2 regions of the Micromonospora psammae genome follow, and region 2 is predicted to be linked to the other one. Evidence: riboswitches for the same ligand, from Rfam matches in the RefSeq annotation. Region 2 holds a riboswitch; the other holds the start of a gene.
What was found. A riboswitch is a leader RNA that binds a small molecule or an ion and turns the genes downstream of it on or off. The one in region 2 is predicted to bind thiamine pyrophosphate.
Positions count from the first base shown of each region.

Region 1: linked by a shared signal. The riboswitch ahead of V6U79_RS19420 (thiamine phosphate synthase) and the one ahead of V6U79_RS18700 (ECF transporter S component) in region 2 are both predicted to bind thiamine pyrophosphate.

Region 1 is NZ_JBAKHM010000016.1:77,561-91,640, forward strand. Features, by position in the region: gene V6U79_RS19385 (hypothetical protein) at 1-909, shown strand, start outside; gene thiC (phosphomethylpyrimidine synthase ThiC) at 999-2,591, opposite strand; gene thiD (bifunctional hydroxymethylpyrimidine kinase/phosphomethylpyrimidine kinase) at 2,609-3,397, opposite strand; gene V6U79_RS19400 (thiamine phosphate synthase) at 3,394-4,029, opposite strand; gene V6U79_RS19405 (thiazole synthase) at 4,173-4,952, opposite strand; gene thiS (sulfur carrier protein ThiS) at 4,949-5,149, opposite strand; gene thiO (glycine oxidase ThiO) at 5,140-6,300, opposite strand; gene V6U79_RS19420 (thiamine phosphate synthase) at 6,294-6,920, opposite strand; TPP riboswitch at 6,915-7,022, opposite strand; gene V6U79_RS19425 (aldo/keto reductase) at 7,245-8,207, opposite strand; gene V6U79_RS19430 (ATP-binding cassette domain-containing protein) at 8,280-9,956, opposite strand; gene V6U79_RS19435 (class I SAM-dependent methyltransferase) at 9,998-10,600, opposite strand; gene V6U79_RS19440 (hypothetical protein) at 10,725-11,834, shown strand; gene truA (tRNA pseudouridine(38-40) synthase TruA) at 11,991-12,821, opposite strand; gene rplQ (50S ribosomal protein L17) at 12,889-13,440, opposite strand; gene V6U79_RS19455 (DNA-directed RNA polymerase subunit alpha) at 13,475-14,080, opposite strand, start outside.
Region 2 is NZ_JBAKHM010000015.1:72,744-86,823, reverse strand. Features, by position in the region: gene V6U79_RS18720 (acyl-CoA dehydrogenase family protein) at 1-1,063, opposite strand, end outside; gene V6U79_RS18715 (DUF6328 family protein) at 1,192-1,692, opposite strand; gene V6U79_RS18710 (sugar isomerase domain-containing protein) at 1,783-2,532, opposite strand; gene V6U79_RS18705 (alpha/beta fold hydrolase) at 2,590-3,420, opposite strand; TPP riboswitch at 3,586-3,691, shown strand; gene V6U79_RS18700 (ECF transporter S component) at 3,765-4,352, shown strand; gene V6U79_RS18695 (ABC transporter ATP-binding protein) at 4,459-5,937, shown strand; gene V6U79_RS18690 (energy-coupling factor transporter transmembrane component T family protein) at 5,934-6,734, shown strand; gene V6U79_RS18685 (hypothetical protein) at 6,913-7,164, opposite strand; gene gnd (NADP-dependent phosphogluconate dehydrogenase) at 7,549-8,991, shown strand; gene V6U79_RS18675 (pirin family protein) at 9,008-9,775, opposite strand; gene V6U79_RS18670 (thioredoxin reductase) at 9,772-9,993, opposite strand; gene V6U79_RS18665 (hypothetical protein) at 10,196-10,381, opposite strand; gene V6U79_RS18660 (isoprenyl transferase) at 10,440-11,252, opposite strand; gene recO (DNA repair protein RecO) at 11,261-12,136, opposite strand; gene V6U79_RS18650 (DUF4097 family beta strand repeat-containing protein) at 12,239-13,015, shown strand; gene V6U79_RS18645 (acyltransferase family protein) at 12,996-14,080, opposite strand, start outside.

The DNA of each region.
Region 1 (14,080 bases), on a different contig from region 2:
ACCGTGGCCGACACCACCGCGGCGGACCCGGCGGACCCGGCGGCGCAGGCCGGCGGGGCGCCCGACGAGGTGGCGGAGGGCGGCACGCCAGCGGCGCCGGCCGCCACGACGAAAGCGGCGGCCACCGCCCCGAAGCCGCGACCGAAGCGCACCCGCAAGCCCCGCTCGGCCGGCCCCGACGATCCGGCGGGCCGCGCTGCCGGCACCCCCGCCGAGCCGGCGCCCGCCGCCGCGGACGCGACCGACGCCACCCCGGCGGCACCGCCGTCGCCGACCGCCGCGCCGGCCCAGCAGGCGCCGCCCAGCGGTGCGGCGGCACCCACCCCGCCTCCGCTCTTCCCCGAGGGGTCACGTCCGGACGCCGCCGTGCCGGCCGTGCTCACGCCACCGCCGGCCACCGCCGCCAGGACGCCGGCCGCCCCGGAACCCCCGCCGGCCGTCGAGCCGGCGCCGCGCCCGCGGCACCGGGCACCCCTGCCCGACCTGAGCAGCGCGGGCAGTTGGCAGGCCTTCACCACCTCCCGGGCCACTCCGGCGCCGGACGGCGAGCCGCCTCTCCCGCCGGCACCGCGGGAGGTCCCCACGCCCGTCAACTTCCGGTGGGACCAGCCGGCCCCGACGGACGGCGGGCCGGAGGCGGACGCCACCGGCGCGGCGAGCCGGTCGCCGGACGGGGCCGAGCCGGCGTCCGGGAAGTCCCGGGGACGGCGGGGCCTGTTCCGCCGCAAGGGTTCCCGGGATGGTGAACCGGTCGCCGAGACGCCGGACGGGTCGGAGCCGCTGGCCGCGCAGGACGAGGAGTTCGTGGACTGGGTGACCGGGTTGAGCCGGCCGCTGGCCGACAACGAACCGGAGACGGAGAGCGCCCGCCGCTCACTACGCTCCTCCGGCCGCCACCACCGCGACTGACCGACGCTGCCGCTGTGTCGATCATGCAGTTGTGGTGGGCCATCGGTGCCGGATCGAGGCGTTCGCGGGGCACCACAACTGCATGATCGTCAGGCGAGCGGCAGGTAGACGCGGCTGCCGGAGGAGACGAACTCCTCCGACTTGTCCTTCATGCCGCGTGCGGCGTACTCCTTGAGCTCCTGGGTGATCTTCATGGAGCAGAACTTCGGCCCGCACATCGAGCAGAAGTGCGCGGTCTTCGCCGGCTCGGCCGGCAGCGTCGCGTCGTGGTACGACCGCGCGGTCTCCGGGTCCAGCGAGAGGTTGAACTGATCCTCCCAGCGGAACTCGAACCGGGCCTTGGAGAGCGCGTCGTCCCAGGCCTGCGCGCCGGGGTGGCCCTTGGCCAGGTCGGCCGCGTGCGCCGCGATCTTGTACGCGATCACGCCCGCCTTCACGTCGTCCCGGTCGGGCAGCCCCAGGTGCTCCTTCGGGGTGACGTAGCAGAGCATCGCGGTGCCGAACATGCCGATCATCGCGGCGCCGATCGCCGAGGTGATGTGGTCGTACGCGGGCGCGATGTCCGTGGTCAGCGGACCGAGGGTGTAGAAGGGTGCCTCGTGGCACCACTCCTGCTGGAGGTCCACGTTCTCCTTGATCTTGTGCATCGGCACGTGGCCCGGGCCCTCGATCATCACCTGGACGTCGTACTCCCAGGCGATCTTCGTCAGCTCGCCGAGGGTGCGCAGCTCGGCGAACTGCGCCTCGTCGTTGGCGTCCGCGATCGACCCGGGCCGCAGCCCGTCGCCGAGGGAGAACGTGACGTCGTAGCGGGCCAGGATCTCGCACAGCTCCCGGAAGTTGGTGTAGAGGAAGTTCTCCTCGTGGTGGGCCAGGCACCAGGCCGCCATGATGGACCCGCCCCGGGAGACGATCCCGGTGACCCGGTCCACCGCCAGCGGCACGTACGGCAGCAGCACCCCGGCGTGCACGGTCATGTAGTCGACGCCCTGCTCGGCCTGCTCGACGACGGTCTCCCGGAACACCTCCCAGCTCAGCTTCACCGGGTCGCCGCCGACCTTCTCCAACGCCTGGTAGATCGGCACGGTCCCGATCGGCACCGGAGAGTTGCGCACGATCGCCTCCCGGGTCTCGTGGATCCGCTTGCCCGTCGACAGGTCCATCACGGTGTCGGCGCCCCACCGGGTGGCCCAGGTCAGCTTCTCCACCTCCTCGGCGACGGAGGAGGTGACCGCCGAGGTGCCGATGTTGGCGTTCACCTTGACCAGGAACGCCTTGCCGATGATCGCCGGCTCGCACTCCGGGTGGTTGACGTTGAGCGGCAGCACCGCCCGCCCGGCCGCGATCTCGTCCCGGACGAACTCCGGCGCCATCGCCTCCCGGATCGCCACGAACTCCATCTCCGGGGTGACCACGCCGGCCCGGGCGTAGGCGAGCTGGGTGGGGCGCTTCCCGTCCGCGCCCGCGAGCGGGGTGCCCGCGCCCCGCACCGGGGCCACGTCCCCGCGCTCGGCGATCCACTCCCCGCGCAGCGGCGGCAGCCCGACCTCCGGGTCGGAGCCCGGCCCGGAGGTGTCGTAGAGGCGCAGCGGCGGGTTGTCCCCGGTCAGCTCCACCTCGGCGAACGGCACCCGGACGTCCGGCCGTGACCCCTCGACGTAGACCTTGCGACGTGCCTGCATGACAGCCTCCCTGGTGATCAACAGGACCAGCCGAAGTGGTCCAGCGGGCCGCGACCCGCGCCCAGCTCCCAATCCCGCGCGCCGGTCAGCGCGCGGGTGACGTACTCCTTCGCGGCGGCGACCGCGACCGGCACCGGATCGCCCGCCGCCAGCCGGACGGCGACCGCCGCCGAGAACGAACAGCCGGTGCCGTGGTTGTGCCGGGTGTCGACCCGGGGCGCGCGCAGCAGGGTGGTCGTGCCGCCACCGCTGAGCACGTCCACCGACTCGCCGTCGGCGTCCACGTCGCCGCCGGTCACCACCACGTGCGCCGCGCCGCCGGCCACGAGCGCCTCCGCCGCGACGACCATCTCCTCGACCGTGGTCACCGGGCGTCCGGTGAGGGCCGCGGCCTCCGCGCAGTTCGGCGTCGCCACCTCCGCGTACGGCAGGAGCCGCTCGACCGCCCCCACCACACCGAGCCGGTGCCCGCTGGTGGCGACCAGCACCGGGTCGACGACGAGGTGCGGCAACCGGCCCGCCTTCGCCGCCTCGGCCACGGCGTCGGCGACCGCCGGGGTGCCGAGCATCCCGGTCTTGACCGCGCGGACGGCGAAGTCGTCGAGCACGCTGTCGAGCTGTTCGGTGACGGTGCGCGGGGGCAGCGGCAGGACGGCGTCCACGCCCCGGGTGTTCTGCGCGGTCACTGCGGTGAGCACACTGGTGCCGTACGCGCCGAGGGCGGCGAAGACCTTCAGGTCGGCCTGGATGCCGGCGCCCCCGCCGGAGTCGGAGCCGGCGATGGTGAGCACGGTCGTGGGCGTCATCGCGCGTCTCCCGTGGTCGCTGCGGGCGGCTGTGCCGTCTCGACGGCCTCGCTCAGGGTGGCGGCTGCCGCGGCGGGGTCCTCGGCCCGCATGATCGCGCCGAGCACGGCCACGCCGGCGGCTCCGGCCTCGACGCAGGCGTGCACCCGGTCGGGGGTGTCGATGCCGCCGAGGGCGAGGACCGGCACGGGGCTGGCCCGGATCAGCTCGGCGAGCCCAGCCCGGTGCAGGGGTGGGCCGTAGCCGGGCTTCGTCCTGCTGGGGAAGACCGGTGAGACGGTGGCGTAGTCCTCGGTGGTGAGTCGGACCAGTTCGGCGCGGTCGTGGCAGGAGCGGCCGACCAGTCCGAGGGCCGGCGGCGGGTAGGGGCCGGCCGACGGCAGGTGGACGGCGTCGCCGTCGAGGGGATCGGGGCCAGCGACGATCAGGGTGCCGCCCGCCTCGGCGAGGAGGGGACGCAGCGCGGCGGCGAGCGCGGCGCGTTCGGCGCGGGGCAGGTCCTTCTCCCGCAGCACCACCCAGCGGGCTCCCCCGGCCACCGCCGCCGCCACCACCTCGGGCAGCGGTCGCCGGGCCTGCCAGCGGTCGGTGAGCACCACCAGCCCGGAGGGCCCCGCCGGGCGGGCGCCCACCGGCGGGGCGTCGGGCGCGGCGAGCCGCCCCGAACCGGCTCGCCGCGAGTCGACGCGCGGCCCGCCCGGGTGCGGAACCCCCACCCCGGCCACCGGCCCCGGCCCCGGCCCGCCGGCGGTGCGCCGCTGCGCCCGCGTCGCCGTCACAGCTCGGGCCTTCCCTCGTCCGAGGTGGAGGGGAGGGCGTGGAAGCGGCGGGTGATGCGGCCGGCGGCGTGCGCGAGGTGGCCGGCCTGCACGGCGTACCGCATCGCGGTGGCCATCGCCACCGGGTCGGCGGCCCGGGTGACGGCGCTGGCCAGCAGCACCGCGTCGCAGCCGAGTTCCATGGCGAGCGCGGCGTCGGAGGCGGTGCCGATGCCGGCGTCGAGGATCACCGGCACGTCGACGCTCTGCCGGATCAGCCGGATGTGGTGCGGGTTGTTCACGCCCAGCCCGGAGCCGATCGGCGCGCCGGCCGGCATCACGGCGGCGCAGCCCACGTCGGCCAGCCGGCGGGCCAGGATCGGGTCGTCCGAGGTGTACGGCAGCACGGTGAACCCGTCGGCGATCAGCTCCTCGGCGGCGCGCAGCAGCTCCACCCCGTCGGGCAGCAGGGTCCGCTCGTCGCCGATCACCTCCAGCTTCACCCAGTCGGTGTCGAACGCCTCCCGGGCCAGGTGGGCCACCTTGACCGCCTCACCCGCGGTGTAGCAGCCGGCGGTGTTCGGCAGCAGCCGCACCCCGCACCGGTCCAGCAGGTCCAGCAGCCCGCCCGCGGCGGTGGCGGCGGTGTCGACCCGGCGCAGGGCCAGGGTGACCAGCTCGGTGCCGGAGGCCCGGACGGCCTGCTCCAGCACGTGCAGGTTGGCCGCGCCGCCGGTGCCGAGGATCAGCCGCGACCCGAGGGTCACGCCCGCCAGCTCGAAGGCCATCCCGGTCACCCGCCCTGCGCGGCGCTGAGCACCTCGACCCGGTCGCCGTCGCGCACCGGGCTCGACGACCACCGGGACCGGGGCACCACCTCGCCGTTGACCGCGACGGCCACCCCGCGCTGCTGCGGGGTCACCTCCCGCACCACGTCCGCCACCGTCGCGCCGCCGGGCAGGGTCCGCCCGGCGCCGTTCACCGTCAACTCCACGTGCGCTCCTCCTCGGATGCGGATCGATCGGGACGCGGGCGGCGGGCCTCGACGGCAGGCGCCCGCCCGTCGCCGTCGCGCCCGGTGAACCGGGCCGGCGTGAAGGGCGCCAGCAGCGGGTCCGCCACGCCGGTGACGACCAGCTCGGTGATCAGGTCGGCGGTGACCGGGGTGAGAACGACGCCGTGCCGGTGGTGCCCGGTGGCGGCGAGCACGCCGGGCCGGCCGGGCAGCGCCCCGAGGATCGGCGCGTTGTCGGGGGTGCCGGGGCGCAGCCCGGCGGACGCCTCGGCCAGCTCGTACTCGGCCAGGTCGGGCACGAGGTCGACGGCGGCGCGGAGCAGCCGCAGCACCGCCCCCGCGGTCACCTCGGTGTCGGCCCGCTCCTCGACGGTCGCCCCGACGACCACCTCGCCGTCGGTGCGGGGCACCAGGTAGACCGACTCGCCGTCGGCGTACCCCCGGATCACGTGCCGCAGCTCCGGCGCGGTGCCGCCGGGCGCGCGCAGCCGCAGGACCTGCCCCTTCACCGGCCGGACCGGCAGGCCGGTGAGCGCGGCGGCGCCGCAGCCGGCGGCCACCACGGTGACCCGGGCGTCGACGTCGGCGAGCCGGGCCACCGCGCCGGGCACCAGCACCGCGCCGGCCCGCTCGGCCGCCGTGCGCAGCGCGGCGACCAGCCGGCGCGGGTCGACCTGGTGGTCGCCCGGCGCGACCGCGCCGCCGCGCACCCGCGGCGCCAACGCCGGCTCGCGCTCCCGCAGCTGCGAGGGGCGCAGCGGCGTGATCGGCAACCCCAACCCCTGCTGGTACGACCACAGCCGGCCCGCCTCAGCCAGGTCGTCACCGGTCAGCCCGACGACGAGGGTCCCCTCGGTCCGGTACCCGAGGTCGGTACCGGCGGCCTCGGCCAGCTCGGCGGCGAAGCCGGGCCAGCGGGCGGCCGACTCGGCGAGCAGGCCGGTCAGCTCGTGCTCCCCGAAGTACGCCTCGGCGACCGGCGACAGCATCCCGGCGGCGACGTGGGACGCGCCGGAGCCGGGGGCGGGATCGTGCACGACGACGCGCAGCCCGCGCGCGGCGCAGCGCCACGCGATCGCCAGCCCGACCGGTCCCGCCCCCACCACGGCGACGTCCGGTCGGGTCAGCACGTCAGGGCCCCGAGCAGTTCAGCGGTGGCCCGCCCGGGATCGGCGGCCCCCGACAGCGCCCCGACCACCGCCACCCCGTACGCCCCGGCGGCGCGCAGCGCCGGCACCGACGCGGCGGTGACCCCGCCGATGGCGATCACCGGCACGGCGACGGCCCCGGCGACGGCGCGTACCCCGTCGGGGCCGATCGGCGGCGGCAGCCCGGCCTTCGTGGTGGTGGCGTGGCAGGGGCCCACGCCCAGGTAGCTGGCCCCGGCGGCGACCGCCCCGGCGGCGGCGACCGGTTCCCGGGCGGTGGCACCGAGCACGGCGGCCGGGCCGAGCACCCGGCGGGCCGCACCGACCGGCAGGTCGTCCGCGCCCACGTGGCCGCCGGCGGCGGCGACCGCGAGCGCCACGTGCAGCCGGTCGTTGACCAGGCACGTCGCCCCGTACGGCGCGCAGAGCGCGACCACCCGGCGGGCCAGCTCGTACGCCTGCCGGTCGGTGGCGTCGTCGCCCACCCGGACCTGTACGACCAGCTCGGCGCGGGCCACCGGCAGGGCGGCCCGCAGCACGGCGAGCGGGTTCCGCCCGGGCCGGGTGTCGGTGATCAGATGCAGTCGTCCCAGGGACGGCACGGCAACACTCCTCCCTGCGCCGGCATTACCCGGATCAGGTTCGACGGTCGGGGGCTTCAGCCCCCCTCTCAGCCCGGTGCACCGGGCTCCCGTGGGTCACTTGCGGCCATACCGTACGACGGATCCGCCGTCCCGCCAAGAGCGCGCTTCGCTTTTTCCACCCACCGTCCCGTGTCGACGGCGGGGCAGCGGGTGACGGTCCGGTCACAGCATGCTGTCCGGATGCCCTCGCCGCCCCGGGTTCCGCGCCGCGGGCGCAGCGGAAGGCGGGGCGGCGGGAGGCGGGAGGCGGGGCGGCAGGTGACGTGTCCGGCGGGCTGGCGGTCAGAGGATGGCGTCGAGGGCGTCCTGGTCCTCGTCGGTGGGCTGCCAGGTGCCGGCCTCGGCGTTCGCGCGCACCTGCTCCGGCGTGGTGGCACCGGCGATCACCGAGGTCACCGCCGGGCGGGCGGCCAGCCCGCCGATCGCCACCTGGAGCATGCTCAGCCCCCGCTCGGCGGCGTACGCCTCGATCGCCTCGATGGTGTCCCAGTCCGCGGCGGCGAGGCGCTGGGCGTACCGGCCGCCGCCGGAGAGCCGGCTGCCGGCGGGCGGGGCCTGGTCGCGCCGGTACTTGCCGGTGAGCAGGCCGTTGGCGAGTGGGAAGAAGGGCAGCATGCCGAGGCCGAACCGCTCGCAGGCGGGGATGACCTCGGTCTCGACGGAGCGTTCCACCAGCGAGTAGTGGTTCTGCGCCGAGATGAAGCGGGCCCGCCCGGTGGAGGAGGCGACCCAGTCGGCGTCGGCGATCTGCCAGCCGGCGAAGTTGGAGTTGCCGAGATAGCGCACCTTGCCGGCGCGGACCAGGTCGTCCAGCGCGGAGAGCGTCTCGTCGATCGGGGTGCCGGGGTCGGGCTCGTGCATCTGGTACAGGTCGATGTGGTCGGTGCCGAGCCGGCGCAGCGACGCCTCGACCGCGCGGGCGATGTAGCGGCGGGCACCCCGGGCGCCGTGGTCCGGCCCGTTGAGCCCGTGCATGTCCATGCCGAACTTGGTGGCCACCACCACGTCGTCCCGGCGTCCCTTGAGCGCCTGGCCGAGCAGTTCCTCGGAGGCGCCCTGCGGTTCGCCGTAGATGTCGGCGGTGTCGAAGAAGTTGATCCCGACGTCCAGCGCGGCGTCGACCACCGCCCGGGTCCCGTCGAGGTCGAGCTTGCGGCCGAAGTTGTTGCAGCCGATGCCGACGACGGACACCACGAGCCCGGAGTCGCCCAGTCGGCGGTAGGTCATCTCAGTCACGAGATCCACCCTATGCCGACCGGGAGCCGCCGGACGGACGACCGCCCCGCCCCGGACGACCGCCGTCCCGGTCGGGGAGGGTCAGCGCACGTCCCAGACCGGCTCCGGCGTCTCCACCACCTCGCCGTCGCCGCCGAAGAGCACGAAGCGGTCGAAGGAGCGGGTGAACCAGCGGTCGTGGGTGACCGCGACCACCGTCCCGGAGAACGCGGCCAGCCCCGCCTCCAGCGCCTCGGCGGAAGCCAGGTCGAGGTTGTCGGTCGGCTCGTCGAGGAGCAGCAGCGTCGCCCCGGAGAGTTCCAGCAGCAGCACCAGGAAGCGCGCCTGCTGGCCGCCGGAGAGGGTGCCGAAGCGCTGGTCGCCCTGCGCGGCCAGTTCGTACCGGCTGAGCGCGGCCATCGCGGCGTGCCGGTCCATCCCGGCCCGGTGCTCGTCGCCCCGCCAGAGGATCTCGACGAGGGTCTTCGCCATCAACTCCGGCCGGTCGTGGGTCTGCGAGAAGTGCCCGGGACGGACCCGCGCGCCGAGCCGGGCCACCCCGCCGTGGGCGACGGGGGCCAGCGCCGCCGCGCCGACCGGGGTCTGCGCCGGGTCGGGGTCGGTGCCGCCGCGGGCCAGCAGCCGCAGGAAGTGCGACTTGCCCGTCCCGTTGGCGCCGAGCACGGCGACCCGGTCGCCGTACCAGAGTTCCAGGTCGAAGGGGTAGGTCAGGCCGTCGAGCTCGAGCTGGTCGCAGATCACCGCGCGCTTGCCGGTCCGCCCGCCGGCCAGGCGCATCCGGATGTCCTGGTCCTTCGGGGGTACGGGCGGCGGCCCGGCCTCCTCGAACTTGCGCAGCCGGGTCTGCGCGGCCTGGTACCGCGACGCCATTCCCGAGTTGTACGCGGCCTTCTGCTTGTACATCAGCATCAGCTCGCGCAGCTTCTCGTGTTCCTCGTCCCACCGCTTGCGCAGCTCGTCGAGGCGGTCGTGCCGGGCCACCCGGGCGCTGTGCCAGCTGGCGAAACCGCCCGGGTGCACCCAGGCGCTGCCGCCCTCGACGGCGACGACCCGGTCGGCGGTCTGCGCCAGCAGCTCCCGGTCGTGCGAGACGTAGAGCACCGACTTGCCGGACTCCTTCAGCCGCGCCTCCAGCCAGCGTTTGCCCGGCACGTCGAGGAAGTTGTCCGGTTCGTCGAGGAGCAGCACCTCCTCGGGGCCGCGCAGCAGCAGCTCCAGGGCGAAGCGTTTCTGCTGGCCACCGGAGAGGGTCCGGACGGGACGGTCCCGGGCGGCGTCCCAGGGCAGGTCGAGGACGATGGTGGTGACGGTGTCGAAGAGCACCTCGGCGTCGTACCCGCCGGTCTCGCCCCAGGCGGCGAGCGCGTCGGCGTACGCGAGCTGGGCCTTGCCCGCGGCGGTGCTGTACTTGCCGCGCACCTCGGCCGCCCGCATGGCGGCCTCGGTGTCGGCGAGCCGGCGGCCGGCGTCGCGCAGCGCCGCCGGGGCGAGCGAGAGCGCCAGGTCGGCGAGCGTCGACTCGTCGCCGATCATGCCGATGAACTGCCGCATCACGCCGAGCCCGCCGAACCGGGCGATCGCCCCGGTCTTCACCGGCAGGTCGCCGGAGACCATCCGCAGCAGCGTGGTCTTACCGGCGCCGTTCGGACCGACCAGGGCGACCTTGGCGCCCTCACCGACCCGGAACGACACGTCGGCGAAGAGCTCCCGACCGTCGGGCAGCATGTGCCCGACCCCTGCCACGTCCACGTATCCCACGCCGGAATCCTGCCCGAGCGGGCGGGCCGGGCGACACTCGATTACCGGGTGACGCGCAGCACCCGGTAGCCCTTCTGGCTGGCGTGCCGCTCGACCTGCCAGCCGGCGTCGACCAGCCAGCGGTGCAGCGAGTCGCCGCCGAGGTGGCGGGCGACCACCAGCCAGGCGACGCCGTCCGGGGCGAGCCGGGGCAGCCAGCGGCGCAGCAGCTCGTGCAGCTCGTCCTTGCCGATCCGGATCGGCGGGTTGGACCAGATCTGGGCGAACGTGACGTCCGCCGGCACCTCGTCCGGGGCGACCGCGTGGACCCGGTCGGCGGCGCCGACCCGGGCGGCGTTCGCGGCGGTGAGGGCGCGGGCGCGCTCGTTGACGTCGACCGCCCAGACGGTGGCGCCGGGTGCGAGGTCGGCCAGCACGCAGCTGATCGGCCCGTAGCCGGAGCCGATGTCGAGCAGGTCACCGGTGGCGCCGGTGGGCAGCTCCGCCTTGCGCAGCAGCACGGCGGTACCGGGGTCGAGTCGGGCGGCGGAGAAGACGCCGCCGGCGGAGGCGAGGGTGTAGTCGCGCCCGGCGACGGAGAACTCGACCTCCCGCGGGTGGGCCGCGGTGGTCGGTTCAGCGGTGAAGTAGTGGTCGCCGGTCACGTCCGGCATTCTCCCACCGGCCGTCGGGCCGGTCGCGGCCGCCTCGGCGACCGGGACGACGCGCCACGCGCCGGAATTTCCCATTATTACCCTCTAAAGTGACAATGAGTCCTACTCTGGCGACATGGTGTATCGGTACGAGTCCGATGAGGACGCCTTCGTGGAGTACCCGCGGTCCGGGTCGGACCTGCCGGAGATCGCCCCCGGCCCGCCCGCGCCGGCCGGGCCCTCCCCGTCCCGCTTCCCCACCCCGTCGCTGCCGCGGGCCGTCCCGCCGGCGCCACCGGCACCCCCGGCGGTCGAACCGGTCCCGGTTCCGGTCCGCGCGTCCGTCCAGCTTCCACTCGAGCCCACCACCCCGGGGCACGCCCCGACCGAACCGCCGGACCTGCCCCGGTCCCGCCGCCCCGACTCCGGACGCGACGGAGGCCGGTTCTGGCAGGTGATCGTCGGCGGCGCCGCCGTGCTGGTGCTGCTCGCGCTCGGCGGGATCGGCGCGACCGCCCTGCTGGGCGACCGCACCGCTGACCCCGATTCCGAGCCGACCGCCCCGATCGCCCAGCAGCCCGGCGCCGCCCCGACGACCGAGCCGCCCGGCCAGGCCCTCGACTCCCGGGACACCGACCGGCAGCCGCTGACCGCCAAGGAGGTCTTCCCCGGCCGGAAGCTGGTGGTGGCCGACGGGGAGCCGGCGTACGACGTGCTGAGGACCCAGTCCAGCCGCAACTGTGCGGTGGCGGCCACCGGCGAGATCGCCGACCTGCTGGACCGGCTGGGGTGCACTCAGGTGGTCCGCGGCACGCTGCGCTCCCCCGACGACGAGCACCTGGTCACCGCCGGCCTGTTCAACCTGACCGACCTGGCCAACGCGCAGCGGGCCCGGGACCGGATCCGGGAACTGCTCGACGACCGGGAGGGTCGCTTCCGCGGCATGCCGGCCGGTGAGGACACCGAGTCGGTGGCCACCGCCGCCGCCCGGGTGGGCTGGCAGGTACGCGGCCACTACCTCGCCTACTCCGTGGTCACCCGGGCCGACGGCGGTGCCGTGCCGGCCGGCGACAACGCGGTACGCGAGGTGATCTACGACATGATCGAGCTGCACCTGAACAAGGGCGTGCTGGACCGGCGGGCGGCGGCCGGCGTCGCGGTCCAGCCCGGCGCGGAGACGTCGGAGCCCACCGCGACGCCGCGCGGCACCGACCCGACCAGCGGCGGGGAGTTGCCCGGCAACTGAGCCGGCACGCGCGACGAGGGCCCGGTCCGGAGCACGGACCGGGCCCTCGTCACGTCGCCCACCCGACGTCGACCCGGGCCGAGCGCCAGGTCCGGGATTCGGCGGGACCTCGGCCGGCGGAGGCCCGGGCCCGACAGGATCCGGACCGGCGGCGGTTCAGGACTCGGCGGGCACCCGCAGCCGGCGGGTGAGGTCGGCGCGGCGGGCGTACTCCGCCGGGTCGTCCGGGTAGCCGACGGCGACCAGGGTGAGGCCGTTCGCGGGGGCGACGGTCACCTCGCTCGAGCGTTCCCGCCGGGTCAGCAGGCCGGCCGGCCAGTCGACCGGCCGGCGACCGTCCCCGGCGACCAGCATCGCGCCCACCAGGCTGCGCACCATCGCCTGGCAGAAGGCGTCGGCCTGGACGGTGGCGACCAGGATCCCGTCCGGGTCGCGCCGCCAGTCCAGCCGGGTCACCTCGCGCAGCGTGGTGGCGTTCTCCTTGCGCCGGCAGTACGCGGCGAAGTCGTGCTCCCCCACCAGGCCGGCGGCGGCGGCGTTCAACGCCGCCAGGTCCAGCGGCCGGGGCCAGGCCAGGGTGTCGTGCCGGCGCAGCGGCTCGGCGCCCCAGGAGGCGTCGGTGACCCGGTACTCGTAGCGGCGGAAGGTCGCCGAGAACCGGGCGTCGAAGTCGGCCGGCACCTCGGTCATCGCCCGCACCCGGACGTCGGTGGGGAGCAGCCGGGCCAACCGGCGCAGCAGCCGGCCGTCGTGCTCCCGCCAGACCGTGGTGGGCAGGTCGAGGTGGCAGACCTGACCGGTGGCGTGCACCCCGGCGTCGGTCCGGCCGGCCACGGTCAGCCCGGTCGCGGTGCCCGCCCCGAGGACCAGGTCCAGCGTCTCGACGAGCACCCCGGCGACCGTACGCCGGGTCGGCTGGGCGGCCCAGCCGGAGAAGCCGGTGCCGTCGTAGGAGACGTCCAGCCGCAGCCGGGTCCGCTCGTCCACCTCGTACCTCCAGTTACGGGTCGGGCCCGGCACCCCGTGGGGGTGCCGGGCCCGACGTTGCCCTTGATCAGGCCTTGTTCTCGTTGGCCTCGTCGCTGTCCTCGCGGGCAGCGTCGGTGTCACCGGAGGCCGAGATCGGCGGCTCGGCGTCCTGGTCGGCCGGGGCCGGGTTCTCCTCGGCCGGGGCGAGCGCCTCGACCTTGTCCTGCTGCGCGGCCTTGCGGGCGGCGGTCTTCTTGTTCACCTTCGGCTCGGCGACCTGAAGCTCCTCGACCAGCTCGATGACGACCATCGGCGCGTTGTCACCCTTGCGCGGACCGGTCTTCACGATCCGGGTGTAACCGCCGGGGCGGTTGGCGTACCGGGGCGCGATCTGGTCGAACAGGGCGTAGACCGTGTCCTTGTCCTTCACGACGCCCAGCACCCGCCGCCGCGCGGCCAGGTCACCGCGCTTGGCCTTGGTGATGAGCTGCTCGGCCAGCGGACGCAGCCGCCGGGCCTTCGTCTCGGTGGTCTTGATCTTGCCGTGCTGGAACAGCGCGGTGGCCAGGTTGGCCAGCATCAGCCGCTCGTGCGCGGGGCTGCCGCCGAGGCGGGGGCCCTTGGTGGGCGTGGGCATGCTTGGTGCTCCTCAGGTGTGGCGGCAGCGCGGACTAGAGCTGCTCGGTCTCGCGGTAGTCGTCGGTGTCGTAGTCGGCCTCGCCGAAGGCGTCCACGACGTGCGCCGGGTCGAAGTTCGGGGCCGAGTCCTTCAGCCCGAGTCCCATCCCGGCGAGCTTCATCTTGACCTCGTCGATCGACTTCTGACCGAAATTCCGGATGTCGAGGAGGTCGGCCTCGGTGCGCCCGATCAGCTCACCAACGGAGTTGATGCCCTCGCGCTTGAGGCAGTTGTAGGAGCGGACGGTGAGGTCCAGCTCCTCGATCGGCAGGGCCAGGTCCGCCGCGAGCTGGGCGTCCTGCGGGGACGGCCCGATGTCGATGCCCTCAGCGGTCTCGTCCAGCTCCCGGGCCAGGCCGAAGAGCTCCACCAGCGTCGAGCCGGCGGAGGCCAGCGCGGTACGCGGGCCCATCGACGGCTTGGTCTCGACGTCGATGATCAGCCGGTCGAAGTCGGTGCGCTGCTCGACACGGGTGGCCTCGACGCGGTACGTCACCTTCAGCACCGGCGAGTAGATCGAGTCGACCGGGATCCGGCCGATCTCGGCGCCGGCCTGCTTGTTCTGCGCCGCCGTCACGTAGCCGCGACCCCGCTCGAC
Region 2 (14,080 bases):
CGATGAAGGCCAGCTTCTGGGCGACCGCCTCGTGCTCGCCGACCGGCCGGCCCCACTGCACCCGCTCGGCGGCCCACTCCCGGGCCACGTTCAGCGACCACTTGCCGGCGCCCACGCACATCGCCGGCAGCGAGAGGCGGCCGGTGTTCAAGGTGGTGAGCGCGATCTTGAGGCCCTTGCCCTCGCCGCCGATGACGTTCTCCTTCGGCACGAAGACGTCGTGGAAGCGGGTGACGCTGTTCTCCAGGCCACGCAGGCCGACGAAGGCGTTGCGCCGCTCGACGGTGATGCCCTCGCTGTCGGCGTCCACCACGAACGCGGTGATGCCGCCGCGCCGCCCCTCGGCGGCCGGCACCCGGGCCATCACCACCAGCAGGGTGGCGACGGTGCCGTTGGTGGCCCAGAGCTTCACCCCGTTGAGCCGGTAGCCGGTGCCGTCGGCGGTGGGTTCGGCGGTGGTCGCCAACCGGGCCGGGTCGGAGCCGACGTCCGGCTCGGTGAGCAGGAACGCGGAGACCTCGCCGGCGGCCAGCCGGGGCAGGAAGCGCTGCTTCTGCTCGGCGGTGCCGAACATCTTCAGCGGCTGCGGGACGCCGATGGACTGGTGGGCGGAGAGCAGCGCGCCGATCGCCGGGCTGACCGAGCCGGCCAGCATCAGCGCCCGGCAGTAGTGCAGGTTGCTCAGGCCGAGGCCGCCGTACCTGCGGTCGATCTTCATGCCGAACGCGCCGAGCCGGGCCATCCCCTGGAAGACCTCGTCGGGGATCCGGGCGTCCCGTTCGATGGCGGCGCCGTCCACCTCGGCGGCGAGGTAGTCGGCGAACTCGGCGAGGAACCCCTCCGCGCGTTCGGCGTCGGCCGGGTCGGTGCGCGGCCACGGGTTGATCAGATCCAGCCGGAACCGGCCGAGGAAGAGCTCCTTGCCGAAGCTGGGCCGGTCCCAGGCCGACTCCCGGGCCGCCTCGGCGACCTGGCGGGCCTCCCGCTCGGAGACCTGGCCCGCCTCGCCGGGCAGTGGTCCGGCGCCGTCCTGGCTGGGTCGGCTGTTCTGCGTCGTGGTCACGGCTGCCCCCTCGAACCTCGGTCCGGCTGCGTCAACGTGCTCGACAAACAGCACGCTACCCCCGGGTGTTACCCAGGGGTAGCGTCGCGGGCACGTCCGATTTTCCGACCGGTGACCGAGATGACGGCTCAGTAGCCGGCCGGCTGGAGGCTGTCCTCCTCGTCCTCGATGTCCTCCTCACCCCAGTTGCGGCGGACGAACGGCAGGATCATCCAGAAGGTGAGGAACCACAGCGCGGTGACCGCGCTGAGCACCAGGGCGATCGGCCGGCTGAGCACGAAGTCGGTGATCAGCAGCACCGCGGCGACCATCGAGATGAGCATGAAGGCCAGTCCACCGCTGGCCATCCGGTGCGCGAAGCGGACCAGCTCGGGCTTGCGGCCCTGCCGGAACAGCGCCCGGTGGAAGGCCACCGGCGAGATGATCATCGCGGTGGCGGCGGCGGCCGACAACAGCGAGACGATGTAGACGTCCTTCTGGAAGTCGCTGGCGCGGGGGAAGCCGTTGCTGAACGGCAGGGTCAGCAGGAAGGCGAAGAGGATCTGCACCCCGGTCTGCGCCACCCGCAGCTCCTGGAGCAGATCGGCGAAGTTGCGCTGCCAGCGCTGCTTCTCGGATTCCTTCGACACGCGCTACCTCCGGATGAGACGGTACCGTCGGGGTGGTTCACCCCGACGGCAGCAACGCCAGTGCCCGATCGGACGCAGCGCGAAACCACCTCATGATCCGCGGCGGATCCGGCCCGCGTACCGGGCCTCCAGCGCGGCGTTGTGCTCGTCGCCACCGGCGATGTTCGCCGACAGGTAGACCGGGGGCCGTTCCCCCGCCGCGATCAGCCGGGCCACCGTCTCGGCCACGATCTGCTGGGCCAGCAGAGCCGCCGTGATCGAGGAGACCGCGCCGACCGCGCCGCCGTCCGGCAGCGGCAGCGTCGCGTCGCCGTACGGGGCGCCGTTGTCCAGCACCACGTCGGCGAAGTCGGCGAGCTTGCGCCCCGACGGGTGGCGAGAGGTCATCCGCCCCGAGTGCTCCGCCGAGGTGATCGCGATCAGCCGGTGCCCCCGCTCCCTCACCACCGAGGCGAACTCGACCATGGCGCCGTTGACCCCGGAGTTGGACGCGAGCACGAAGACGTCCGCCGGGCGGACCGGGGCGAGTTCGTAGAGGCGGTGCGCCACCGCCGGGTCGCGCTCCAGGTGCGGACCGAGGATGCTCGCCGGCTCCCCACCGATCAGCACCAGGTCGCGCAGCGCGATCCGGTTGGTGGGCACCAGCCCGCCGGCCCGCCCGGCGATCTCCATGGCCAGCGCCTCGGAGTGGCCGGTGCCGAAGGCGTGCACCACCCCGTCGGCCCGCAACGCCGCGGCGATCAGGTCGGCCGCCCGACCCACCGCGTCCCGCTGGCTCCGCGCCACCCGGTCGATCGCCCCGGTCACCACCGCCAGGTACGCCTCACCGCTCACCGTCATGCCGTCTCCGTCCCCTCGTTCTCCTGCTGTCGTCGCCCGGGCGCCGCCGACACCCGGTCAGGCCAGGGCGCGGACCCGGGCCAGGATCGCCTCGGCCAGCGGACCCGGCGCCTGGTCCGGGATCCAGTGGGTGATGCCGGAGAGCTCCACGAAGCGGTAGTCACCCGTGACGTGGGAGGCGCACGCCTCGGCGGCGGTCCGTCCGATGGCGACGTCCCGGTCGCTCCAGACGTACGTGGTGGGCACCGTGACCTTTCCGATCCGGCCCAGGTCCTCGTTGGACATCGCCCGGTACCAGTTCAGCGCGCCGGTCAGCGCGCCCGGCTCCCGCATCGGCTCGGCGTACCGGGCGACCCGCTCGGCGTCACCCACCCCGGAGAGCAGCTTGCGCAGGGCGGCGGCCTTCAACGCCAGCAGCACCTTCTCCGCCTTGCCCTCCTGGCGGAAGAGCATCATGTACGACGAGCGGGCCTTCTGCTGCGGGTCCTTGGCCAGGGCGTACCCGAAGGCCGCCGGGTGCGGGACGGAGACGGCGGTCAGCGTGCGCACCCGCTGCGGGTGCTGCGCGGCGAGCCCCCAGCCGACCATCGCCCCCCAGTCGTGCCCCACCACGTGGGCCGTGTCGACACCGAGGGCGTCGAGCACCGCCACCGCGTCCGCGACCAGCTCCGGGGCCCGGTACGCGGCCACCTCGGCGGGTCGGGCGCCCGGCGAGTAGCCCCGCTGGTCCAGCGCGTAGGTGCGCAGGCCGGCGGCGTGCAGCGCCGGCACCACCTCGTCCCACTCCCCGCTGTGCTGCGGGAACCCGTGCAGCAGGAGGACGGCGTCGCCGCCCTCCGGGCCGCCGGTGCGTACCTCGAATGTCAGTCCTCGCGCCTCGACCCGCATGATCGGCAGCCTACCGAGGTCGGCGCCGGAGCACCCGTCCCGCGACCGCCGGATCAGGGACACCCGCCTGTCGCCCGGATGGCATCGCCGGGCAAGGCTTCGTGAGCTGCGGAAAGATCACTTTGCTCGATGATCTTCGTAGGTGTTAGCGTCGAGAGACAACTTCATATCCGACAGGGGAGCGCACAGCGCTGAGAGTGCGGGCACCGCCCGCAGACCCTCGAACCTGATCTGGGTAATGCCAGCGCAGGGAGTTCGGTCGACCTCCAGCCGCGCCGCCGTCCGGCAGCACCGGGCGCGGCGTGCGTCTTCTCCTGGTTCTTTCCTCTGAACTGGGAGCGATCATGCAGAACGACACCATCGCCAACCGGTGGCGCACCATCGACATCGTCATCGCGGCGGTGCTCGGGGTGGCCTTCGGCATCATCTTCTGGGCCTGGGGCCTGCTCTGGAACGGCCCCGCGGACGCCATCCCACTGCCCGGCCGGGCCGCCATCTACGGCGTCTGGCTGGTCCCCGCCGTCCTCGGCGGGCTGATCATCCGCAAGCCGGGCGCCGCCTTCTTCACGCTCACCGTCGCGGCGCTGATCTCGGTGGCGCTGGGCAGCAGCTGGGGTTGGACCCTGGTCATCCAGGGCCCGCTGGAGGCCGCCGCGGCGGAGCTGGCCTTCGCGACGTTCGGGTACCGGGTCTTCCGGTTGCCCGTCGCCCTGCTGGCCGCCACCCTGGCCGGCCTCGCGGCGGCGCTCTACGACGTCTTCATCTGGTACCCGGAGACCGCCTGGGGCAGCTTCCGCGTCCCCTACATCCTGATCACCACCGTCAGCTCGCTGCTCGTCGCCGGCCTGGGCAGCGTCGCGCTGACCCGCGCCCTGGCCGGCACCGGCGTCCTCGACCGGTTCCCCGCCGGCCGCGAACGCGCCGCCGTCTGACCCCGTCTCCAGACATGTCGACCATGAGGTTGGCGGTGACGTGGATCTCCGGAACCGCCGTCGACCCCGGGCTCGACGGAGCAGGGTGGAAGGCCGGGGGGTGCGCGTGGGGGCGGTGACGCTGCGGGGGTTCGGGTGGCGGCACGCGGGGCGTAAACGCTGGGCGGTGCACGGCGTCGACCTGCGGATCGAGCGCGGCGAGCGGGTGCTGCTGCTGGGGCCCTCCGGGGCCGGCAAGAGCACCCTGCTGGCCGCGCTGGCCGGGCTGCTGCCGGAGGACTCCGGCGAGCAGGAGGGCATCGTCGAGATCGACGGGCTCGACCCGCGCAAGGACCGGGAACGGGTCGGCATCGTCTTCCAGGACCCGGAGACCCAGCTGGTGATGGCCCGTTGCGGCGACGACGTCGCGTTCGGGCTGGAGAACCGCGGCGTGCCGGCCGCCGAGATCTGGCCCCGGGTGGACGAGGCGCTGCGCCGGGTCGGCTTCCCGTACCACCGGGACCGGCCCACCGCGGCGCTCTCCGGCGGCGAACAGCAGCGCCTCGCCCTGGCCGGGGCGCTCGCCGCGCGCCCGGCGCTGCTGCTGCTCGACGAGCCGACCGCCAACCTCGACCCGGCCGGCGCCGAACTGGTCCGGGGGGCGGTGGCCGGAGCAATGGACGCCGACACCACCCTGATCCTGGTCGAGCACCGGGTCGCCGAGGCGTTGCCGCTGGTGGACCGGGTGGTGGTGCTGGAGGCCGGCGGCGGGGTCCGCGCCGACGGCCCGCCGGAGACCGTCTTCGCCGCGCACGGCGAGGCGCTCGCCGCCGAGGGCGTCTGGGTGCCCGGCAGGACCATCCCGCCCCGGCACGCCACCGCGCCCGCCGGCGACCGGTTGCTCGCCGCCGACCGGCTCGGCCTGCCGCCCCGGCTGGCCCCCACCGACCTCGAGGTACGCGCCGGCGAGGCGCTCGCCGTCCTCGGGCCCAACGGCGCCGGCAAGTCCACCCTCGCCCTGCTGCTCGGCGGGCTGCTCCGCCCCGGTGTCGGCCGGGTCACCGCGACGCCCGAACTGGCCGGCGCCGACGCCCGCACTCCCCCGCACCGCTGGCGGGCGCCCGCGCTGACCCGCCGGATCGGTTCGGTCTTCCAGGACCCGGAGCACCAGTTCGTCACCGGCACCGTCTTCGACGAGCTGGCGCTCGGTCCGCGGCGCACCGGACGCACCGAGGCGGCGGTCCGGGCCACCGTGGACGGCCTGCTGGACCGGCTGCGACTGAGCCGGCTGGCCGGCGCCAACCCGTACACCCTCTCCGGCGGGGAGGCGCGGCGGCTGAGCGTGGCGACCGCCCTGGCCACCGCCCCCCGGCTGCTGATCTGCGACGAACCGACGTTCGGTCAGGACCGGCGGACCTGGCGGGAGCTGGTCGACCTCCTCGCCGAGCTGCGCGACGCGGGACACGGCATCGTCACGGTCACCCACGACACGGACTTCGTCGCCGCGCTGGCCGACCGCACCGTCACCCTGGCCCGCCGGTCCGAGCCGGGGACACCGCCGGCCGGCCCGGCGGACCGGAACGCGGGCCCGGAGCGTCACCCGTGATCAGCCTGGAGCCGGTCGCCGCGCCCGGCGCCCCGCTGGCCCGGCGCAATCCGGTGGCGAAGCTCGGCGCGGCCCTGGTCTTCTCGTTCGTGCTGATCGCCACCCTGGACCCCGTCGCGCCGGCGATCGCCATCGGGGTCGAGCTGGCGGTGCTGCCGCTGTTCGGGATCCGCTACCGGGTGCTCGCCCGGCGGGCCCTGCCGCTGCTCGCCGGCGGCGCCGGGATCGTGGTCACGCTGGTCCTCTTCGCCGCGGACCGCTCCGGCCGGGTACTGCTCGACGCCGGGCCGCTGCTGATCACCTCGGGCGTCCTGGTCACCGCGCTCGGCCTGGTGCTGCGGACGTTCGCGGTGGCCCTGCCCGGGGTGATCGTCTTCGCCACCACCGACCCGACCGACCTGGCCGACGCGTTGATCCAGAACGCCCGCGCACCGGCCCGGTTCGCCATCGGGGCGCTCGCCGCGTTCCGGCTGGTGCCGCTGCTCGGCCAGGAGTGGCAGATGATCGGGATGGCCCGCCGGGCGCGCGGCGTCGACGCCGGCCGCAACCCGGTGGCGAAGCTGCGGCTGTTCGTGTCGACCGCGTTCGCGCTGCTGGTCGGCGCGATCCGGCGGGGCACCCGGCTGGCGGTCGCGATGGACGCGCGCGGCTTCGACGCCGGCATCCCGCGCACGGTCGCCCGGGAGCAGCGCTTCGGGCTCGCCGACACCCTGCTGATCGTCGGCGCCGGGGTGCTGGCCGGCGCGGCGCTGGCGGTCAGCATCGCCCTCGGCACCTTCCGCCCGCTGATCGGCTGACCCGGCTCGGGTGTCCGCGCTGGTCACCGCCGGCCGGTCGACCCCGCTTCGCGGCGTGTCGCGGTGTCGCACAGCGCGGAAACCGCGACACGCCGCGAATCGTGCGGGCGGTCCAGCCTCGTGCCGGCCGGCGCCCGGACCGGGGCTGGGCGTGGGCGCCGGCCGCGCGCGGGGCCGGTCAGCTGCGGCGGAAGGCGTACCGCCGGCTCTGGCCGCGGGCGGCGGTGGAGCCGCCACCACCCCGCACCACCGGCCCGGTGCGGGGCGGCGGTGGCGGGGTCTCCCGGGCGGGAACGGTCGGTGACGTACCGGTCGGCGGTGGCACCGGCGCCGACGGCGCCACGGTGAGGGCGTCGAGGTCCGGCGGGGTCACCTCCGCCACGGACGGTGCCGGACGGCGGGACTTCTTCGGATTGCGCTTGGCGGGCATACGCTGCCTCCTTCGGCGGGGACCGCGCCGCCGGGCGGGCGGTCGACGGACGGGAACGACCCGGGCGACCCGACCACGGAGACCACCGGAAGAGGTGGGAATGCGGACGCCCGGAGTGCACGGACCCCCTGCCACGGCGGCGGTCCGGCTCTGAAGGTGGGGCGTCACTTACGCATGACCGCACCCTAACCCCAGGGCGGACCCGCTCGCAGCCGAATTACCGTCCCGATCGGGCGCGGGTCGAGGCGGGCCGGGCCGAGAGCCTCGCCCCCGCCGCTACAGCGTGCGCCGCGCCGCTCACCCAGCGTCAATGTCCGGGCCCGTGATGCCGCCGACCGCGATACGGTCGCAGGACGGCAGGCCGACGAGAGGTGGCGGGTACGGATGGCGGAGCAGGCGACGGCGCAGATCGGCGTGACCGGGCTGGCGGTGATGGGCCGCAACCTGGCCCGGAACCTGGCCCGCAACGGCTTCACCGTGGCGGTGCACAACCGCTCGCCGGAGCGCACCCGCAGCCTGCTGGCCGAGCACGGTGACGAGGGCACCTTCGTACCGTCGGAATCCCTCGCGGACTTCGTCGCCTCGCTGGAGCGGCCCCGGGCGGTGATCGTGATGGTCAAGGCGGGCGCCGGCACCGACGCGGTCATCGACGAGCTGATCCCGCTGCTGGAGGAGGGGGACATCGTCGTCGACTGCGGCAACGCGCACTTCGCGGACACCCGCCGCCGGGAGGAGGCGCTGCGCGCGCACGGGCTGCACTTCGTCGGCACCGGCGTCTCCGGCGGCGAGGAGGGCGCGCTGCTCGGCCCGAGCATCATGCCCGGCGGCTCCGCCGAGTCGTACGCGAAGCTCGGCCCGATGTTCGAGAAGATCGCCGCGCAGGTGGACGGGGTCCCGTGCTGCCGGCACATCGGGCCGGACGGCGCCGGCCACTTCGTCAAGATGGTCCACAACGGCATCGAGTACGCCGACATGCAGCTCATCGCCGAGGCGTACAACCTGTTGCGGGCCGGGCTCTCGGCCGGCCCGGCGGAGATCGCGGAGATCTTCCGGGAGTGGAACGCCGGCGAGCTGGAATCCTTCCTCATCGAGATCACCGCCGACGTGCTGGCGCACACCGACGGCGCGACCGGTCGGCCCTTCGTCGACGTGGTGCTCGACCAGGCCGAGCAGAAGGGCACCGGCCGGTGGACGGTGCAGAGCGCGCTGGACCTCGGCATCCCGATCACCGGCATCGCCGAGGCGACCTTCGCCCGGTCGCTGTCCGGCCACGCCGACCAGCGGGCGGCCGCCCGCCGCGCGTTCGGCGACGCCGGGGAGAAGTGGCAGGTGGACGACCGGGAGACCTTCGTCGAGGACGTCCGGCGCGCGCTGCTCGCCAGCAAGATCGTCGCGTACGCGCAGGGCTTCGACCACATCCGCGCCGGCAGCCGGGAGTACGACTGGAACATCGACCTGGGCGGCACCGCCACCATCTGGCGGGGCGGCTGCATCATCCGGGCCCGCTTCCTCGACCGGATCCGGGAGGCGTACGACGCCGAGCCGGAACTGTCGACGCTGCTGGTGGCGCCGTACTTCGCCGAGGCGGTCAGCGCCGGGGTGCCGAGCTGGCGGCGGGTGGTGGCCGACGCGGCCCGGGCGGGGGTGCCGACGCCGGCGTTCTCCTCCTCGCTGGCGTACTTCGACGCGCTGCGCGCGGAGCGGCTGCCGGCGGCGCTGATCCAGGGGCTGCGGGACAACTTCGGCGCGCACACCTACCACCGGGTCGACCGGGAGGGCTCGTTCCACACCGTCTGGGCCGGCGACCGCTCCGAGTCCCCGGCCTGACGGGATCCGCGCGTGGTCAGGCGATGGTGGCGTGCATCTCCCAGACCAGGATCTCCGCCGGCTCGGCGGCGGTGACCCGCCGGCCGCCGGTCAGGGTGAGCCGGGCGGCGTCACCCTCGTCGAGCCGGCCGGCCTCCTCCAGGGTGACCGCGCCGGTGGGCACGTAGAGGTGCACGAAGGGCGCGTCGGGCAGGGTCACCTCCTCGCCGGGGGCGAGGCGGGCGGCGTGCAGGGTGGCGTACCGGTTGCGGATCCGGATCGCCGACGCGCCGTCGTACCGGTCCATGCCGGAGGCGACCGGGACCAGACCGCCGCGCAGCAGCTCGTCGCCGATCTCCAGCTGCTCGTACCCGGGGTCGACGCCCTCGGTGTCGGGCAGCACCCACATCTGCACGAAGTGGACGGGATCGGTGTGCGGGTCGCGGCCGTCCAGCCGCCACGAGTCGTTCTTCTCCGAGTGCAGGATGCCGGTGCCGGCGCTCATCCGCTGCGCCAGCCCGGGGTAGATCACGCCGGAGTGGCCGGTGGAGTCCTGGTGCACCAGGGAGCCGCGCAGCACCCAGGTCACGATCTCCATGTCCTGGTGCGGGTGGGTCTCGAAGCCGGTGCCGGGGTGGACCACGTCGTCGTTGTTGACCAGCAGCAGCCCGTGGTGGACGTTGGCCGGGTCGTAGTGCCGGGAGAACGAGAAGGAGTGCTTGGAGTCCAGCCAGGACAGCCGGGTCTTGAACCGGTCGCCGGCCCGGCGTACGTCCACCGCCGGCATCGGCTCGACGGCGGTCACCAGGCACGCTGCCCGGTGTCGTTGGGCGCCCAGGTCTGCGCCGGCTCCCCGGTGGACAGCTCGGCGATCTCGCCGGAGCGGACCGTCGGGGTGTGCCCGAACTCGGCGCAGTGCTGCTCGGCGATCTCCGCGCAGATGTGCGCCACCTGCTCGCAGATCGGGCTGCCCAGGTCCGCCGCGTTCAACGCCATGATCATCTTGTACCGAAGATCCCGCATCCCCACCCCCGCGCCGGGCGCATCCCCCACGGCGCGCCCCGACCCGATCCTAGGCCCAAACGCCCCACCGCCTTCCGGGTTCACGCAGTTGTGGTGAGCGGCCCTCACCCTGGCCAAGTCGGTACGCCACGCGCTCGGCTGACCACCGGGTGGGTGGAGACGACGACGCCGCCGCGCAACGGCGGCGGCGTCGTCGGGGGCGTCACCAGAAGCGGCGACGCTTGGCCTGCTGCGGGCGCAACATGTCGGCGCCCTTGGCGAGCAGTCGGCTCACGCCGGTCGGGCCACGACGGGCCTCCAGCGTGTGGCTGAGCCGTCGCGCGCCGGCCGCCGCGAGCGGCACGGCGACCGCCATGACCGCCCACTGAGCGATGCGCTTCTGAATCATGTGGGTTCACCTCCGCGTCTGAGCTGCTACCGGTGGTGGTACCCACGGCACGGGGCGGCTAAGCGTGACCGGGCACCGGCGGCGCGACCGGGTTCGGCAGGGCGCCGCCGAAGCGGCGGTCCCGCTGCGCGTACAGCTCACAGGCGTACCAGAGGTGCCGCCGGTCGAAGTCCGGCCAGAGGGTGTCGAGGAAGACCAGCTCGGCGTACGCGGTCTGCCACAGCAGGAAGTTGGAGATCCGCTCCTCGCCGGACGGGCGGAGGAAGAGGTCCACCTCCGGGATCTCCGGGTGGTAGAGGTACTTCGCCACGGTCTTCTCGTTGACCTTGGCCGGGTCGAGCCGGCCGGCCGCGACGTCCCGGGCGATCGCGGCGGCGGCGTCCGCGATCTCCGCCTGCCCGCCGTAGTTGACGCAGAACTGGAGGGTCAGCGTCGAGTTGCCCCGGGACATCTCCTCGGCGGTCTGCAACTCGGAGATGACGCTCTTCCAGAGCCGGCCGGCCCGCCCCGACCAGACCACCCGCACCCCCAGGTCGACCAGCTGGTCGCGGCGGCGGCGGATGACGTCGCGGTTGAAACCCATCAGGAACCGGACCTCGTCGGGCGAGCGCCGCCAGTTCTCGGTGGAGAACGCGTACGCCGACAGGTAGGGGACGCCCAGCTCGATCGCGCCCTCGATGGTGTCGAAGAGGCTGTGCTCCCCCTGCTCGTGACCCTTGGTGCGGGGCAGGCCGCGCTCCTTGGCCCACCGGCCGTTGCCGTCCATCACCACCGCGATGTGCTTCGGCAGCGCCTCGGCGGGCAGCGCCGGCGGTCGGGCCCCGGACGGGTGCGGTGTCGGGGGCACCGGCTCGCGGCGGCCGGCCCTCATCGATCGGATCACTCGGTCATCTCCCTGCTCACGCCGTCCACACCGGCCCCCGCGGCGCGCGGCGGCGGGGCCGGGTCGGCCGCGCCACCGCCCGGTGCCGGGCCCGCGCCGGCGACCGGGGCACCCCGGTCGACCAGCGGCAGCGAGCGTAGCGCGCGCTCCAGGTGCCACTGCAGGTGCGCCGCGACCAGGCCGCTGCACTCCCGGCGTACGCCGGTCTCGCTGCCGTCGGCGACCTGCCAGTCGCCGGTGGTCAGCGCGGACATCAGGTCGATGGTGGCCGGCGCGGGATGGGCCGCGCCGGGCGGCCGGCAGTCCGGGCAGACCGCGCCCCCGGCCGGTACGGAGAACGCCCGGTGCCGCCCCGGGGTGCCGCAGACCGCGCAGGCGGTCAGCGCCGGCGCCCACCCGGCCAGGGCCATCCCCCGCAGCAGGTACGCGTCGAGCACCAGCGTGGTGGCGTGCTCGCCCCGCGAGAGGGCCTTGAGCGCCCCGAGGGTGAGCTGGAACAGTCGCAGCGAGGGCTCCCGCTCGACGGGGGTGAGCCGTTCGGCGGTCTCGGCGATCGCGCTGGCCGCCGTGTAGCGCGGGTAGTCCCCGAGGAACCGCTTGCCGTACAGGTCGATCCCCTCGACCTGGCTGACGGTGTGCAGCGAGCTGCCCTGGTTGCCCTTCGGGTCGCCGGCGAGCTGGAGGTCGACGTGGCCGAACGGCTCCAGCCGGGCGCCGAACTTGCTGGTGGTGCGCCGGATGCCCCGGGCCACCGCGCGCAACCGGCCGTGCCGGCGGGTCAGCAGGGTGATGATCCGGTCGGACTCCCCCAGCTTCTGCACACGCAGGACCACCGCGTCGTCGCGGTAGAGCTGTCGGCGGTACCCGGCCATCGGGCCATTCTCCCTCGGGGTGGGAAATCAGGGTCGGTTCGGGGTGGACCGGCGTCGCGTCCCGGATGTGCGGCCGGGCCGTCCGGTCGTAGCGTGCTGACCATGGCTCTCCCCCGCACCGCGGTCGCGTTCGGCGCGGCCGCCGCCCTCATCCTCGCCGCCGGGTGCGACACCCTGTCCTTCCGACGGCTCGACTTCGACACCACCGAGGCCGTGAAGATCGGCACGATCACGGTACGGCCCGGCGCGGGGGACGTGGTGGTCCGGGCCGCCGGCCCGGCCGCGGAGGTACGGATCAAGCGGGTGCTGCGCTACCAGGGCGGCCAGCCCGACACCACGTACCAGATCAAGGGCGACGAGCTGGTCCTGGACACCGAGTGCGGCGACCGGTGCTCGGTGTCGTACGAGGTGACCGCCCCAGCGGGGGTCCGGGTGCGGGGCGAGACCGGCTCCGGTGACGTGGACCTGAGCCGGGTCGGCACGGTCGACCTCACCCTCGGCGCGGGCAACCTCCGGATCGCCGACGCCACCGGGCCGGTACGCGCCGAGACCGGCTCCGGAAACATGGAGGTGGCGGACGTCCCCGGCCCGGTGGACCTGCGCGCCTCGTCCGGCGACATCACCGCGCTCCGGCTCGGGGGCCAGGTCTCCGCCGAGACCAGCTCCGGCAACGTCACGGTCGAGCTGGACAAGCCGGCCTCGGCGCGGGTGCGCGCCGCCAGCGGCGACGTCGAGCTGTCGGTGCCCGCCGGCCGCTACCGGGTGCGCTCCAGCGCCGGCTCGGGCGAGACGCAGATCGGCGTCATGGACGACCCGGGCGCCCCGCTGCTGCTGGACGTGAGCACCGGCAGCGGGAACGTCACCGTGGCCCAGCGCTGATCTCCACGGTGGTGGTCTCCGGCGAGCGCCGCGCGGGGACGACGGCGGCGGCCCGGACGGTCAGCCCGGCGGGGGCGGGGCTGACCGGGACGCCGTCCGGCCGGGGGGTGGCCGGGCGGCGTCCGCCGGGGACCAGTTCGGGCCGGCGGCGGGCGGCCACGTCCTCCACCCAACCGACCAGCAGGGTCACCACGCCGGCCAGGGCGAAGACCAGCACCACCCGGACCGCCAGCCCGACCGGGTCCCGGGGGGACCAGCCGACCAGTCCGACGAGCGGGGTGAGCGCCACCACGAAGGGCATGTGCCAGAGGTAGACGGTGAGCGCCCGCCGGTTGACCACGGTCACCAGGCGGCCGAAGAGCGCGTTGCGGTCCACCCAGGCGGCGGTCGCCGGGGCCCGCCCGATCACCACGAGGATGACCGCCGCCGACCAGAGCGCGTTGCCGAGGGGGATGTCGTTCAGGTCGTACCCGCGCGGCCCGGGGTGGGTGAGGATCCAGCCCAGCCCGGCCCCGCCGAGCAGCAGCGCCGCCGGGACGAGCGTCCGGTTGGCGAGCCGGCGCAGCAGGCCGTCGTGGTGGGCGAAGCCCAGCAGCCAGGCGCCGAGGTAGAGGCCGAAATGGCGCGGCACGGTGCCGGCGGCCGGCAACAGGCCGACCTCGATCGCGGCGAGCAGCGCGTACGGGGCCACCAGGGTGGGCAGCGGGGCGCGCCGGAACAACCAGAGCGCCACCGGCGAGACCAGCACGAACCACAGGTAGTCCCGCAGGTACCAGATCGGGCTCAGCGCCAGCGCCCCCCAGTGGTTGGCCGGCGGGTCGGCGACCGGGAAGAGCCAGAGCAGCACCTTGGCCGTCGGCGCCAGCCCGGTCAGCAGCATCGCCGGTACGAAGATCGCCGCCACCACCCACACGGAGGGCAGCAGGCGGCGCAGGCGACGGGGCACGGCCGACGTCCCGGCCCGGTCGAGGGAGGCGGCCATCAGCGACCCGGCGAGGGCGAACATGATCGACATGGCCGGGAAGACCAGGGTCAGCGCGGCGGATCCGGTGACGTGGTAGACCA